Regions from separate parts of the Mumia sp. zg.B53 genome, predicted to be linked through region 1. Evidence: predicted binding sites of a transcription regulator. Region 1 holds the regulator's gene; the other holds the start of a gene.
What was found. The regulator LexA, encoded in region 1, represses DNA repair genes until DNA is damaged. The targets are predictions, from matches to a motif close to TCGAACANNTGTTCGA.
Positions count from the first base shown of each region.

Region 2: dinB (DNA polymerase IV) is a predicted target of LexA. The motif match lies at 4,342-4,357, and genes of this name have one in related genera.

Region 1 is NZ_JAHWCK010000005.1:221,737-228,311, reverse strand. It holds gene KV102_RS17110 (helix-turn-helix transcriptional regulator) at 1-74, shown strand, start outside; gene KV102_RS17105 (SRPBCC domain-containing protein) at 103-579, shown strand; gene KV102_RS17100 (low specificity L-threonine aldolase) at 682-1,767, shown strand; gene KV102_RS17095 (SelT/SelW/SelH family protein) at 1,764-2,045, shown strand; gene KV102_RS17090 (serine hydrolase) at 2,042-2,878, shown strand; gene KV102_RS17085 (hypothetical protein) at 2,888-3,385, opposite strand; gene lexA (transcriptional repressor LexA) at 3,665-4,378, shown strand; gene KV102_RS17075 (ATP-dependent DNA helicase) at 4,413-6,470, opposite strand.
Region 2 is NZ_JAHWCK010000001.1:1,706,474-1,713,048, reverse strand. It holds gene KV102_RS08215 (alkyl/aryl-sulfatase) at 1-910, shown strand, start outside; gene KV102_RS08210 (acetoacetate--CoA ligase) at 953-2,959, shown strand; gene dinB (DNA polymerase IV) at 3,129-4,319, opposite strand; gene KV102_RS08200 (glycerophosphodiester phosphodiesterase family protein) at 4,456-5,241, shown strand; gene KV102_RS08195 (DUF1707 domain-containing protein) at 5,257-5,820, opposite strand; gene KV102_RS08190 (GNAT family N-acetyltransferase) at 5,817-6,356, opposite strand; gene KV102_RS08185 (aspartate-semialdehyde dehydrogenase) at 6,358-6,575, opposite strand, start outside.

The DNA of each region.
Region 1 (6,575 bases):
GCTTCGCCCGCCTGGACGCACTCCTCGCCGAGGCCGACGCCATCGACTCCGAGCCACCGTCTGCCACGTCCTGACCGATCACCGAGACCCTCAGGGGGAACCATGTCCGACCTCACAGTCACGGCAACGCCCGGCACCTCGACCATCGAGTTCAGCCGGACGTTCACCACGACGCCCCAGCGTCTGTTCCACGCCAACGTCGACGACGAGTGGCAGAAGAAGTGGCTCGGCCCCGACAGGCTCGAGACCGAGATCATCGTCAACGAGGTCCGCGACGGCGGCCGCTGGCGCTGGCTCCAGAGGGAGCCCGACGGCAACGAGTACGTGTTCCGAGGCGTCTACCACGGTGAGCCCTCGGTCGAGAACGGCATCACGCGCACGTTCGAGTTCGAAGGGATGCCCGGTCACGTGTCGCTGGAGACCCTCCGCTTCACCGACCTCGGCGACGGCCGGACCCGGATGGACGCTATCAGCGCGTTCGCCTCGGTCGAGGACCGCGACGGGATGGTCGAGTCCGGCATGGAGGGCGGGATGGAGGAGGGCTTCGTCCGCCTCGAGAAGCTCCTCGCCGACTCCTGAGACTCCGCCCCCGATGTGATGGGTTCCGCACCCTTTCCGCAGAAGATTCGGTGCACAACCCGTCACATCGGGAAAGCGGGCGGCGGCACTAGGCTGGCGGACGTGGCAGCGTTCGCATCAGACAACTACGCCCCCGCCCATCCCGCGATCCTCGAGGCGATCGCTGCGGCGAACGACGGGCACGCGGTCTCCTACGGCGAGGACCGGTGGACGGCACGACTCACCGAGCTCGTACGGCACCACTTCGGCGACCAGGCCCAGGCGTATCCCGTGTTCAACGGCACCGGCGCCAACGTCGTCTCCCTCGGTGCTCTCCTCCCCCGCTGGGGATCGGCGATCGTCACCGACGTCGCGCACCTCCACACCGACGAGAACGGCGCCCCCGAGCGTGTCGCCGGCATCAAGCTGCTCCCGGTCGCCGCGCCGGACGGCAAGATGGTCCCGCAGTCCTTCGGCGAGTACACGATCAACCTCGGCGACCCGCACCGCGCACAGCCGCTGGCCGTGTCGCTGACGCAGTCCACCGAGCTCGGCACCGTCTACTCGGCCGACGAGGTCCGTGGCCTGGTGGACACCGCACACGCCTATGGGATGAGCGTCCACGTCGACGGGGCACGGATCGCGAACGCCGCCGCGCACCTCGGCCTCTCGCTCCGCGCGCTCACCACCGACCTCGGCGTCGACGTGCTGTCGTTCGGCGGCACGAAGAACGGCATCCTCCTCGGCGAGGCGGTGGTCGTCCTGAACCCGGGCGCAGTCCACGGGATCGAGTTCATCCGCAAGATGTCGATGCAGCTGACGTCGAAGATGCGGTACGTCTCCGCGCAGCTCGCCACACTCCTCGATCCGGAGCGCGATCTCTGGCTCGCGAACGCGACCGCAGCCAACGCCCGGGCGACGCAGCTGCGCGCCGGCGTCGACGCGTTGGCCGACGAGCTCGCACGGGACGGACGTGTACACGAGTCGGGGGCGCCGCTGCTGCACGTCGCGAACCCGACCCAGGCCAACGTCGTCTTCGCCACGCTTCCGCGGGCGGTTGCCGACGCGGTACGGGTCGAGCACCCGTTCTACGACTGGCGCGCGGGATCCCACCCGGACCTCGTCGAGTCTCGGTGGATGTGCTCGTGGGACACCACCGAGGAGGACGTCGCAGCATTCCTGACGGCGTTGCACAAGGCGTTCGGATGACGCAGCCCCGCGTCGAGATCACCTACTGCACGTTGTGCCAGTGGCTGCTTCGCGCGGGATGGATGGCCCAGGAGCTGCTGAGCACGTTCGGGACCGAGCTCGGCTCGGTGACGCTCGTGCCCACGACCGGAGGCGTCTTCCGGATCACGGTCGACGACGACGTCGTGTGGGACCGCGCCGTCCATGGCGGCTTCCCGGACGCGGCGGAGCTGAAGCGCCGGGTCCGGGACCACATCGATCCGGACCGACCTCTCGGGCACGCGGACCGCGATCGATGAGCGAGCCGCCTCTCCCCCGCCCGGACGACGCCGTCCGCTGGTCCCTCGAGGTGCGTGATGCCGACAGCGACGAAGTGCTCGCGGCCGTCCAGCCGGAGCTGGTGCTGCCCACCGCGAGCATCGGCAAGCTCGTGCTGCTCGTCGAGGCGGCACACCGGATCGCGACCGAGCGGATCGATCCCGCCGAGCAGCTCAGCCGCACCGCCGACGACTGGGTCGCCGACTCGGGCCTCTGGCATCTGCTCGCCACCGACACGCTGCCCGTCACCGACGTGTGTGCACTGATCGGCGCGATGAGTGACAACCTGGCGACCAACGTCCTGCTTCGTCGTCTCGGTCTCGACACCGTGACTGCCACGGCGGAACGCATCGGGATGCAGCGCAGCCGCCTCCTCGACCGGGTGCGCGACGACCGTGGGCCGAAGCACCCGCCGGCCCTGTCGGTCGGCTGCGCCACCGACCTGGCCGGCTTCTGTGCGGGTCTGCACCGTCGCGAGATCCTCTCGCCCGGGATCAGCGAACGGGTCAGCGGATGGCTCGCGGCGAACACCGATCTCTCCATGGTCGCGAACGCCTTCGGGCTGGATCCGCTCGCGCACACCGATCCGGACCGCGGCATCGTGCTCTGGAACAAGACCGGCACGACCTCCGACGTGCGAGCCGACACCGGAGCGGTCTCGGGTCCCGCCCGAACCGTCGCCTACGCGGCCGTCGCCGAGTGGAGCGACGGTGCCGAGCCGTCCGTACGCGACCACGTCCTGCGCGCCATGAACGCCCTGGGCACCTGGCTGCGCGAGGTGGTCACCGACGACCGCGGCGTGTCGACCCAGTAGGGCTTGGGCTCAGTAGATCGGGACGTAGATCGTCTCGCCTGCCGTGACCTCGCCCGCGCTCGTCAACGAGTTGAGATCGGCGATGTCCTTGACGGTAGACCGGATGTCACCCTCGGGGTTGGCCTCTGAGGCGAGGTCCCACACGGTCTGCCCTGGCTCGAGCGTGACCACGCGACTGGGGACGGGCTCGGCCTGCTCCGAGGTCGCGATGACCCGCGCACCCAGAGCCACGGTGAGGCCGGCGATCGCGATCAGGGCTGCGATGAAGACGACGAACCGACCACGGCGGGTCAGGCGGTAGCCCGATCGACCGCGGGTGCGGTCGGCCGGCTGCTGCCGACGAGGCCGAGGCCCGGGCCGCGGGCCTGGTCGCGGAGCGGACCGACGGTCGCCGCGCATCCCCCGGCCCGCCGGGTGCCGCTCGATGCAGCGCATCAGCGGCGTGTCGATCGCGACGACGGTGCGGTCGGCGACGGGACGCTCGAGGGTGCTGCGGACGGTGCTCATCGTGTCCTCCATCTCTCGGACTCGTACGGTCTGCCGACCGAAGCGAGGCGGCGGATCAGCTCGTGCATCCGGACCGGAAACCGAGCGGGTTGCCGAACGTGCGTTCGATCGAACATGTGTACGAACCTAATCACACCGACCGACAGAATTGGAAGGACCGTTCGAACATGCTTTCGACGTGTCCGCCAGATGGGCGCCTGAGGACGACTTCATCACGACACGCCGACACGATCGAACATATGTTTGATCACACCGGCGCCGCGGTCTAGTGTCAGGGCCATGACGAAGGCCGAGGTTTCCGAGCTCCCCGACGGACCGCCGGACGCGAGCGGGCTGACTCCGCGTCAGCGCCGCGTCCTCGAGATCATCCGCGAGTCGCTCGAGCAACGCGGCTATCCGCCGAGCATGCGCGAGATCGGCGCGGCCGTCGGTCTCGCCAGCGTCTCCTCCGTCGCTCACCAGCTCAAGGTGCTCGAGCGCAACGGCTTCGTCCGCCGCGACCCCAACCGCCCCCGCGCGATCGAGGTCTTCCTGCCCGACATCCTCGCGGCGCGCCGGTCGATCGGTGACGCGGTCGACTTCGGCTTCGACGAGACGGGCGCGGGCGACTCCCGCCCGGAGCCCGCCTTCGTCCCCATGGTCGGCCGGATCGCCGCCGGCGGCCCGATCCTCGCCGAGGAGCGCGTCGAGGAGGTCATGCCCCTCCCCCGCACGCTGGTCGGCGAGGGCACGCTCTTCATGCTCGAGGTGCGCGGCGACTCGATGGTCGAGGCGGCGATCTGCGACGGAGACTACGTCGTGATCCGGCAGCAGCCGACCGCGGAGAACGGCGAGATCGTCGCCGCCCTTCTCGACGGAGAGGCCACCGTCAAGACGCTCCAGCGCAAGGACGGCAAGGTCTGGCTCCTGCCGCACAACCCGGCGTACGACCCGATCGACGGCACCGACGCCACCATCCTCGGCAAGGTCACGACAGTCATGCGGCGGGTCTGACCCGCGCAGGCGAGACCGTCAGCGGCTGCGGCACTCAGGACGCTCCGGCGTCCAGGCGCCGCAGCGCGCCGAGCACGAGCTCGCGGTCGACCGTACGCCACATCGGCGGCATCGAGGACGCCAAGAAGCTGCCGTACCGCGCGGTGGCCAGTCGTGAGTCGAGCACGGCGACGACGCCCTTGTCGTCGGCGCGTCGGATCAGGCGCCCCGACCCCTGCGCCAGCAGGAGCGCGGCGTGGGTCGCGGCGACCTGCATAAAGCCGTTGCCGCCGTGCCGCTCCACGAGCCGCTGCCTCGCGCTCATCAACGGGTCGTCCGGGCGGGGGAACGGGATGCGGTCGATGATCACCAGCTGGCACGTCTCCCCCGGCAGGTCGATCCCCTGCCACAGGCTGAGCGTGCCGAACAGGCACGTGCGCGGGTCCTCCACGAACCGCCTCGCCAGCTCGGGGAGCTGCGCGTCACCCTGACACAGAACCTCGACGTCGGGCATCCGCTCGCGCACGGCCTCGGTAGCCGCCTCCGCGCCGCGCCGCGACGAGAACAGCCCGAGCGTGCGCCCACCGGCGGCTCGCACCAGATCGACGATCTCGTCCAGGGCCGCGGCACCCATCCCGTCGCGTCCCGGCGGAGGGAGATGCCGCGCGACGTAGAGCATGCCTTGCTTGGCGTAGTCGAACGGCGACCCGACGTCGATCGCACGCCAGGCGTACGACGCCGGTGACCCGTCGCCGTCATCGTCCCCGCCGCTGTCACCGCGACCGCCGGACGCGCCCTCCTCCGTACGGTCGGACGCCCACAGCCCGACGCTGCGCGCCACCGGGTCGAATCCGCCGCCGAGCTTGAGCGTCGCACTCGTCAGCACGACGGTGTTCTCGGCGAACAGCTTGTCGCGGAGCGTGAGCGCGACGTCGACAGGCGCGATCCGCAGCTCGTTGCCACCCCGGGCACCCTCCCGCTCGGCCATCCACAGCACGTCGGCCTCGGAGGCCGCGGCCATCCGCTCGGCGACCTTGCGCACGTCGTCGACCATCGCCTTCGCCTGCTGCCGGGCGGCGTCACCGTCGCCGGAGTCCTTGGGCTCCTTCGGCATCGCCGAGTGACAGTCCCGGGCGGCGTCGCGCACGAGGCTCAGCGCGTCGGCCAGCTGGTCCGACGGCGAGGCGATCCGGCCGGGCGCCGTCACCTCCAGCGCCTCGCGGAGAGCGTCCGAGGCGTCCTCGAGGTCATCGGCCTCGCGCCCACGGACGTACGAGCGGGCGCGGCGAGCCGCCCGCTCCACCGATGGCGGGGCGAGCTCGGCGGTCGACGCCTGGGTCACCCGCGCGACGAGCTCGTGCGCCTCGTCGATGACCACGGTGTCGTACTCAGGGAGCATGGGCACCCCGTCGATCGCGTCGATCGCGAGCAGGGCGTGGTTGGTCACGACGAGGTCGGCGCCGGCCGCATGGTCGCGGGCCGCCTCGGCGAAGCACTCCATCGCGTACGGGCAGCGCGACGCGCCGAGGCACTCCCGCGCGTGGACGCTGACCTGCCGCCACGCCCGCTCGGTGTGCGACGGCGCGGCGTCCCGGTCGCCGACGCCTCCGCGGTCGGACTCCTCCTCTGCCCAGGCACGGAGCGTCACGACCTCCTCCCCGAGCGACCCGCTCGGTGCCTCGATGAGCACACCTTGGTCGTCGGGCGCTCCTTCGCGGATCCGGTGGAGGCACGCATAGTTGCCGCGACCTTTGACCACGGCGGCACGCGGCGTGCGCTCGAGGACCGCGCCTGCCCCGTCGAGGAGGGCGGGGATGTCTCGCTCGACGAGCTGGTGCTGGAGGTTGAGCGTCGCGGTCGCGACCACCACGCGGCGATCGTGGAGAAGGCTCGGAACGAGATAGCCGAGCGACTTGCCGGTGCCGGTACCGGCCTGGACGAGCAGGTGCTCGCCTCCGCTGAACGCGTCGGACACCGCCTCCACCATCTCCACCTGGCCCGGCCGCTCGACACCACCCACCGCTGCGACGGCGGCGTGGAGCACCGCACGCAGCTTGGCGTGGCGACCGGGGTCGGCGGTCGCGAGGGGCGGGTCCGAGATCGACGAGGTCACCGACGCAGCCTACCGAGAGCACGGCCGCTCACGGCCGAGCGACTCACAGGCCCCCGGCAGCGCGACACCCCCGATGTGTGGCCCGCGTCACCATCCGGTAACAAT
Region 2 (6,575 bases), on a different contig from region 1:
GGTGTTCTCGTCGCACCACTGGCCCACGTGGGGGACCGACGAGGTCATCGCCTTCCTGACCGAGCAGCGGGACCTCTACGCGTACCTGCACGACCAGACGCTGCGCCTCATGAACCAGGGCTACGTCGGCAGCGAGATCGCCGAGATGCTCGACCTTCCCGACTCCCTGGCACAACGGTGGAGCACGCGCGGCTACTACGGGTCACTGAGCCACAACGTCAAGGCGGTCTTCCAGCGCTACCTCGGCTGGTACGACGGCAATCCCGCCCACCTGTGGGAGCACACGCCGGAGAACCGGGCCGACCGCTACGTCGAGCTCCTCGGCGGTGTCGACGCCGTGGTGGACGCGGTCCGACGCTACGCGGATGCGGGCGACCTCCGCTTCGCCGCCGAGCTGGGCAGTCACGCCGTGTTCGCCGAGCCGGGCAACGCGCAGGCCCGCGAGGTGTTGGCGGAGGTCCTCGAGTCGCTGGGTCTCGGTGCCGAGAACGCGACGTGGCGCAACTGCTTCCTCACCGGCGCGCACGAGCTCCGCGGAGGTAGCCCGACCGCCTCCTTCGCGGCCTCGGGGATGGTGAGCGCGTTGACGACGACCCAGCTGTTCGACACCATCGCCATCCGGCTCGACGGGGCGAAGGCTGCGGGCGTGACCGGGAGCATCACGTGGCTTTTCACCGACTCGGGCGAGGCGTACCGGATGGAGCTCTCGAACGGTGCGCTCGTCCACTTCCCGACCACCCGCGACGACGCCGCCGACCTGACCCTCCGCCTCACCCGTCCGCAGCTGCTCGGCCTGCTGGGGTCGGGCTCGCTCGACGGCGTCGGTGCGGACGGTGACATGTCGGTGCTCACCACGATCATCGGGCTGACCGACGAGCCCGACCCGAGGTTCGCCGTCGTCGAGCCGTGACACGCGTGGGAGGCCGTGCTCCACGCCGTCTAGGGTGTCGCCATGTTCACACCGCAGGTGACGCACGAGGTCCTCTGGGAGCCCGCGCCCGACGCGCGCCGTACGACGCGCATCGGCGCCTTCATGGACTGGGCCGAGTCCCACGGAGGTCCGCCGCTCGCCGACGCCCGCGCCCTGCACGCCTGGTCGGTCGACGACCAGGACGCGTTCTGGCGTTCGATCTGGACGTACTTCGCGATCCCCGGGACGGTCGACGGCGCGGAGGATGACCCGGCCGTCGCGCTCGTGCCCGCCGCCGACGGCGCGCCGCCGGTGCCTGGCCGTACGTGGTTCCCCGGCGTCGCGCTGAACTACGCCGAGGCCATGCTGCAGATGCCCGGACGGGCCGACGACGATGTCGTCGTAGTCGCACGGTCGCAGTCGCGCGACGACGTGACGTACACGGCGGCCGAGCTGAGAGACGCGGTCGCTCGGGCACGAACGGGCCTCGTACGCCTCGGGATCACCCGCGGCGACAGGGTGGTGGCGTACGCCCCCAACGTGCCCGAGACGCTCGTCCTGCTGCTCGCCGCAGCGAGCCTCGGCGCGATCTTCTCGTCCTGCGCACCCGAGTTCGGGACGCGGAGCGTGATCGACCGCTGGGGGCAGATCGAGCCGACCGTGATGCTCGCGGTCGACGGCTACCGCTACGGCACGAAGGCGGTCGACCGGCGCGACGAGGTCGCCGCGATCCGGGCGGCGCTGCCGTCGTTGCGCGCGACGGTGTGGCTGCCGTACCTCGACCCGGAGGCGGCGGCACCCGCCGACTCCGTGACGTGGGCGGACCTGGTGGCGGAGCCGGCCGAGCTCGCGTTCGACCGCGTACCGTTCGACCACCCCCTCTATCTGCTGTTCTCGTCCGGCACGACCGGACTGCCCAAGCCGATCGTCCACGGCCACGGCGGCATCACCGTCGAGCACACGAAGTCCGTGGCGCTCGAGCTCGGCCTCGGCCCGGAGGACGTCTTCTTCTGGTTCTCCACCACCGGCTGGATGATGTGGAACCTGCTCGTCTCGGGGCTGCTGTCGGGCGCGACCGTCGTGATGTACGACGGCAACCTCGCGCACCCCGACCTCGGGTCGTTGTGGCGGATGAGCGACGAGCTCGGCATCACCTACTTCGGGACGAGCGCGCCGTTCCTGCTCCAGTGCCGCAAGGAGGGGCTGGTGCCGAAGGACGTCGCCGACCTGTCGCGGCTGCGCGGTGTCGGGTCGACGGGCGCGCCGCTGCCGGTCGAGGGGTTTCGGTGGGTGTACGAGGCGGTCGGGGGCGACGTCCACCTCGGCTCGCTCTCCGGCGGCACGGACGTGTGCACCGGGTTCGTGGGCGCGAACCCGATGCTCCCCGTGTACGCCGGCGAGATCTCCGGGCCCAACCTGGGCGTCGCCATCGCCGCGTACGACATCGACGGCCGCCCGGTCGTCGACGAGCTCGGGGAGCTCGTGATCACCGAGCCGATGCCGTCCATGCCGATCGGGTTCTGGGGTGACGACGACGGATCGCGCTACCACGCCGCGTACTTCGAGGACTTCCCCGGCGTCTGGCGTCACGGTGACTGGATCACGATCCGCGCCGACGGCTCGTGCACGATCACGGGGCGCAGCGACGCGACCCTCAACCGCGGCGGGGTGCGCCTCGGGACGGCCGAGTTCTACTCCGTGGTCGAGGGCTTGGACGAGGTCACCGACAGTCTCGTCGTACACCTGGAGGACGCCGAGGGTGGCGCCGGGGAGCTGCTGCTCTTCGTCGTACTGGCCGAGGGACTGGAGCTGGACGAGGCGATGCAGCGCACCATCGCCGGCGCCCTGCGTTCGCAGCTGTCGCCGCGGCACGTGCCGGACGTGATCCACCAGGTGCCCGGGGTGCCGCGCACGCTGTCGGGCAAGAAGCTCGAGGTGCCGGTGAAGAAGATCCTGCGCGGGACGGCGATCGACGACGCGGCCGCCCGCGGTGCGTTGCAGAACCCGGAGACCCTCGAGGCGTACGAAGGCCTGCGCGGCGACGCCTGACCCCGCCCCTTCCCTTCCGCTCGCGGGTCACTCTCTGGCGCCCGCGGGTCAGTCCCTGGCGCCCGCGGGTCAGTCCCGGTGACCCGCGAGCGCACGACAGTGACCCGGGAACACCCGACGGTGACCCGCGAGCGGAAGAGAGTGACCCGCGAGCGGAGGAAGGGAGGGGTCAGTCGGGGAGGGTCGGCATCGCGAGGCCTTCGCCGCGCCGTACGAGCGAGCCCCGCAGGACCGCCGACGAGCCGTACCGTTCCCGCACGTCGTCGAGCGCCAGATCGAGCGTCGCCGTGTCGGGCTCCCCGAACGGCAGCTCGAGCTGGACGCCCGTGTCGGCATCGAACCCGCTCACGGCCACGCCGACCAGCGTGCACCCACGCTCGGCGATCATCGGCGCAGCCATGTCGAGCAACGACCGCGCCACGAGCAGCAGCCGCTCGGTCCGCGCGGTCGGTCGAGGAAGCGTGTGCGAGCGGGTCGCGCGCGTGAAGTCGTCGAAGCGAAGCCGCAACGTGACCGTCCGCCCCTCTCGCTCCGCCTTGCGCATCCGTCGCGCTACGCGGTCGACGAGACCCGCGAGCGCCGCGTCGATGTCGGACATGGACTTCGGCCGCCGTCCCAGCGCACGCTGCGCCCCGACTGATCGTCGTCGTCTCCCTGTCTCGACGGGACGCGGGTCCTGCCCGTTGGCGAGGGCGTGCAGATGGTACGCCGCCGCCCGACCGACGTACGCCGACAGCGCGTGCGGCGGCACTGCCGCGAGCTCTCCGATCCGCTCGATGCCGCGGGCCCGCAGCTTCGCGCCGGTCTTGGCCCCGACCCCCCACATCCGCTCGACCGGCAGCGGATGCAGGAACGCCTGCTCACCGTCGACCGGCACGACGAGCAAGCCGTCGGGCTTGGCGTGGGCGCTGGCGATCTTGGCGAGGAACTTGGTGCGCGCGATCCCGACCGTGATCGGCAGCCCGACCTCGTCGCGGACCCGTGCGCGCAGCCGAGCCCCGATCGACTCCGGTGACCCGACGAGCCGCGCCAGCCCACCGACCTCGAGGAACGCCTCGTCGATCGAGATCGGGTCGACCAGCGGGGTGGTGTCGCGGAACAGCTCGAAGACGGCCTTGCTGGCGGCCGAGTACGCCTCGAAGCGTGGCGACGCCACGATCGCGCCCGGGCACAGGGACTTGGCCTCGACGATGCCCATCGGTGTCCGCACGCCGTACGCCTTGGCCTCGTAGCTCGCGGCGACGACCACACCCCCGCCGACGAGGACCGGCCGGCCGCGGAGGGAAGGGTCGTCGCGCTGCTCGACCGACGCGAAGAACGAGTCGAGGTCGGCGTGGAGGATGGTGGCGTCGCCGTTCACCGCCCTCCCACCACAGCATCGATCGAACGCATGTTCGTATCCTACGCCGCCAACTCGGACAACACCTCAGCGTCCGTTCACCCCGTGTCCACCTCGTTCTCGCCCGCGCTCCATCGGTCCGGACGACGCTCGCAGCATGAACGAGCAGATCACCACGATGCGCCGCCCGCGCGTGGTCGCCCACCGGGGCGCCCACGCCGTCGCGCCGGAGAACACGCTCGCCGCTGTCGCCGCAGCAGTGGCGATCGGCGTCGACGCGGTCGAGATCGACGTCCAGTCCACCCGGGACGGCACGCCCGTCGTCGTCCACGACCCGACGCTCGCGCGCACCACCGACGTCGCTCGGCGCCACCCCGGTCGCGCCCACGACCCCGTCTGGACCTTCACCGACGACGAGGTACGGCGCCTCGACGCAGGCTCCGGGCGTGGTGCCGCGTTCGCCGGAGAGCCGGTCCCGACGCTGGAGCAGGTGCTCGACGCGCTCCGCGCCACCGGCGTCGCGCTCCTCGCCGAGATCAAGAACCCCGAGACGCAACCCCGGCTCGTCGGCGCGGTCGCGGAGGTCCTGCGCTGCTTCTCGCCCGGGGTGTCGGTGACGGCGCAGAGCTTCCACGCACCAGCGCTCCGGGAGCTCGGGCGCCTGCTTCCGGAGGTCCCGCGCGGGCTCCTGGTCCACTCCACGCCCCGTCAGCCCAGGCTCGAGGCCTGGGCTGACGCCGTCAACCCCTGGCACGGAGCGGTCACCTCGGCGTACGTCCGTCGTGCCCAGCTCGCGGGGCTCGAGACCTACGTCTGGACGGCCAACGCGCCGGCGGCGATCCTGCGGGCGGCCGATGCCGGGGTCGAGGGCATCATCACCGACCGCCCGCAGCGGGCGCTGGACCTGCTCCGTACGCGGGTCGACGCGTCAGCGTCGGTGTGAGGCACAGGCACCCGATCAGGAGCCCGGAAGCTCCTTGCGCTCCTGCTTGCGCGCCTTGCGCTCGAGCTTCGCGCGCTCCTTCTCGATGTATTTCTCCCGGCTCGCCGTCGTCTCGATGGAGTCGGCGAACGCGATCACCGCGACGATGATCGGCCACGGGAAGTGAGGGTCGAACCCGCCGCCGGCGAGGCTGATCGCCAGCCAGATGCCGGTGCAGATCAGGGTGATCGTCACGGCCTCGACCCACGAGTCACGACGCTTGCGCTCGTACGCCTTCACCGCGGCACGCTGAAGGTCCGGGGTGTCGCCACGGCGCACCGGGGGCGCCGCGGCTCCGCTGGTGGGAACAAGGTCCTGCATCAGCGGGAGGAAGTCACCGTACGTACGCGCCCGGACTGCCTCGTCCGCACGCTCGTCGTACTCCTCACGGGTGAGCCGTCCGTCGGAGAAGGCCTCGCCGAGGACGTCGGTCAGGACGGCGCGGTCGACGTCACCGGTGCGCAGGGCCGAGACCGCAGGGTCACGCGGATCTCGAGAGAAGCGGCTCCAGGGATCTCCGGTCGGACTGATCTCGCTCACGTGGCCGATCGTTCCACATCGCGGGGGCGCGGTGCGCCCGCGGTCGGAAGGACGAACCGGTGGGCCTCGAACACCGGCCCGTCGTCGCCGAACCAGCGGGCCGCATACGGCCCGAGAGGGGTCCAGCCCCGGCCGGCGTAGAGCGTCCGCGCCGCCTCGTTGTGCGCGACGACCTCGAGAGCCAGAGGCCGCCTTGCCTCCCGGGCGTACGACTCGACGGCGTCCAGCAGCGATCGGGCGGCTCCCGTGCCCCTCGCGGCCGGGTCCACGAAGAACCGGGCGAGCGTCAGCGCCTCGGCCGGACCGACCCCGAGCGCCTCGGCCGCGACCGGGTCGGCGCCGGACTGCAGGGCCACCTGACCGACCACCGCTCCGTCGAGCTCGGCCACCCAGGCAGGGCCGTCGGGCTCGAGGATCCACCCGGGCTCGACGTGCGCGCCGACGATGGGATAGCGGTCGTGCTCGTGCACGACCGCCAGCACCGCCACGAGCGCGTCGACGTCCCTGGGGTCGCGAGGCCGGACGACGACCGGCACGTCAGCGTGCCGCGATCAGCTCAGCGATCTGGATGGTGTTGAGAGCCGCGCCCTTGCGCAGGTTGTCGTTGCTGACGAAGAGCACGAGACCGCGCTCACCGTCGACGCTGGAGTCCTGGCGGATCCGTCCGACGAGGCTCGGGTCGGCACCGGCGGCCTGCAGCGGCGTCGGCACGTCGACGAGCTGAACCCCGGGCGCCTCGGCGAGAAGCGCCCGCG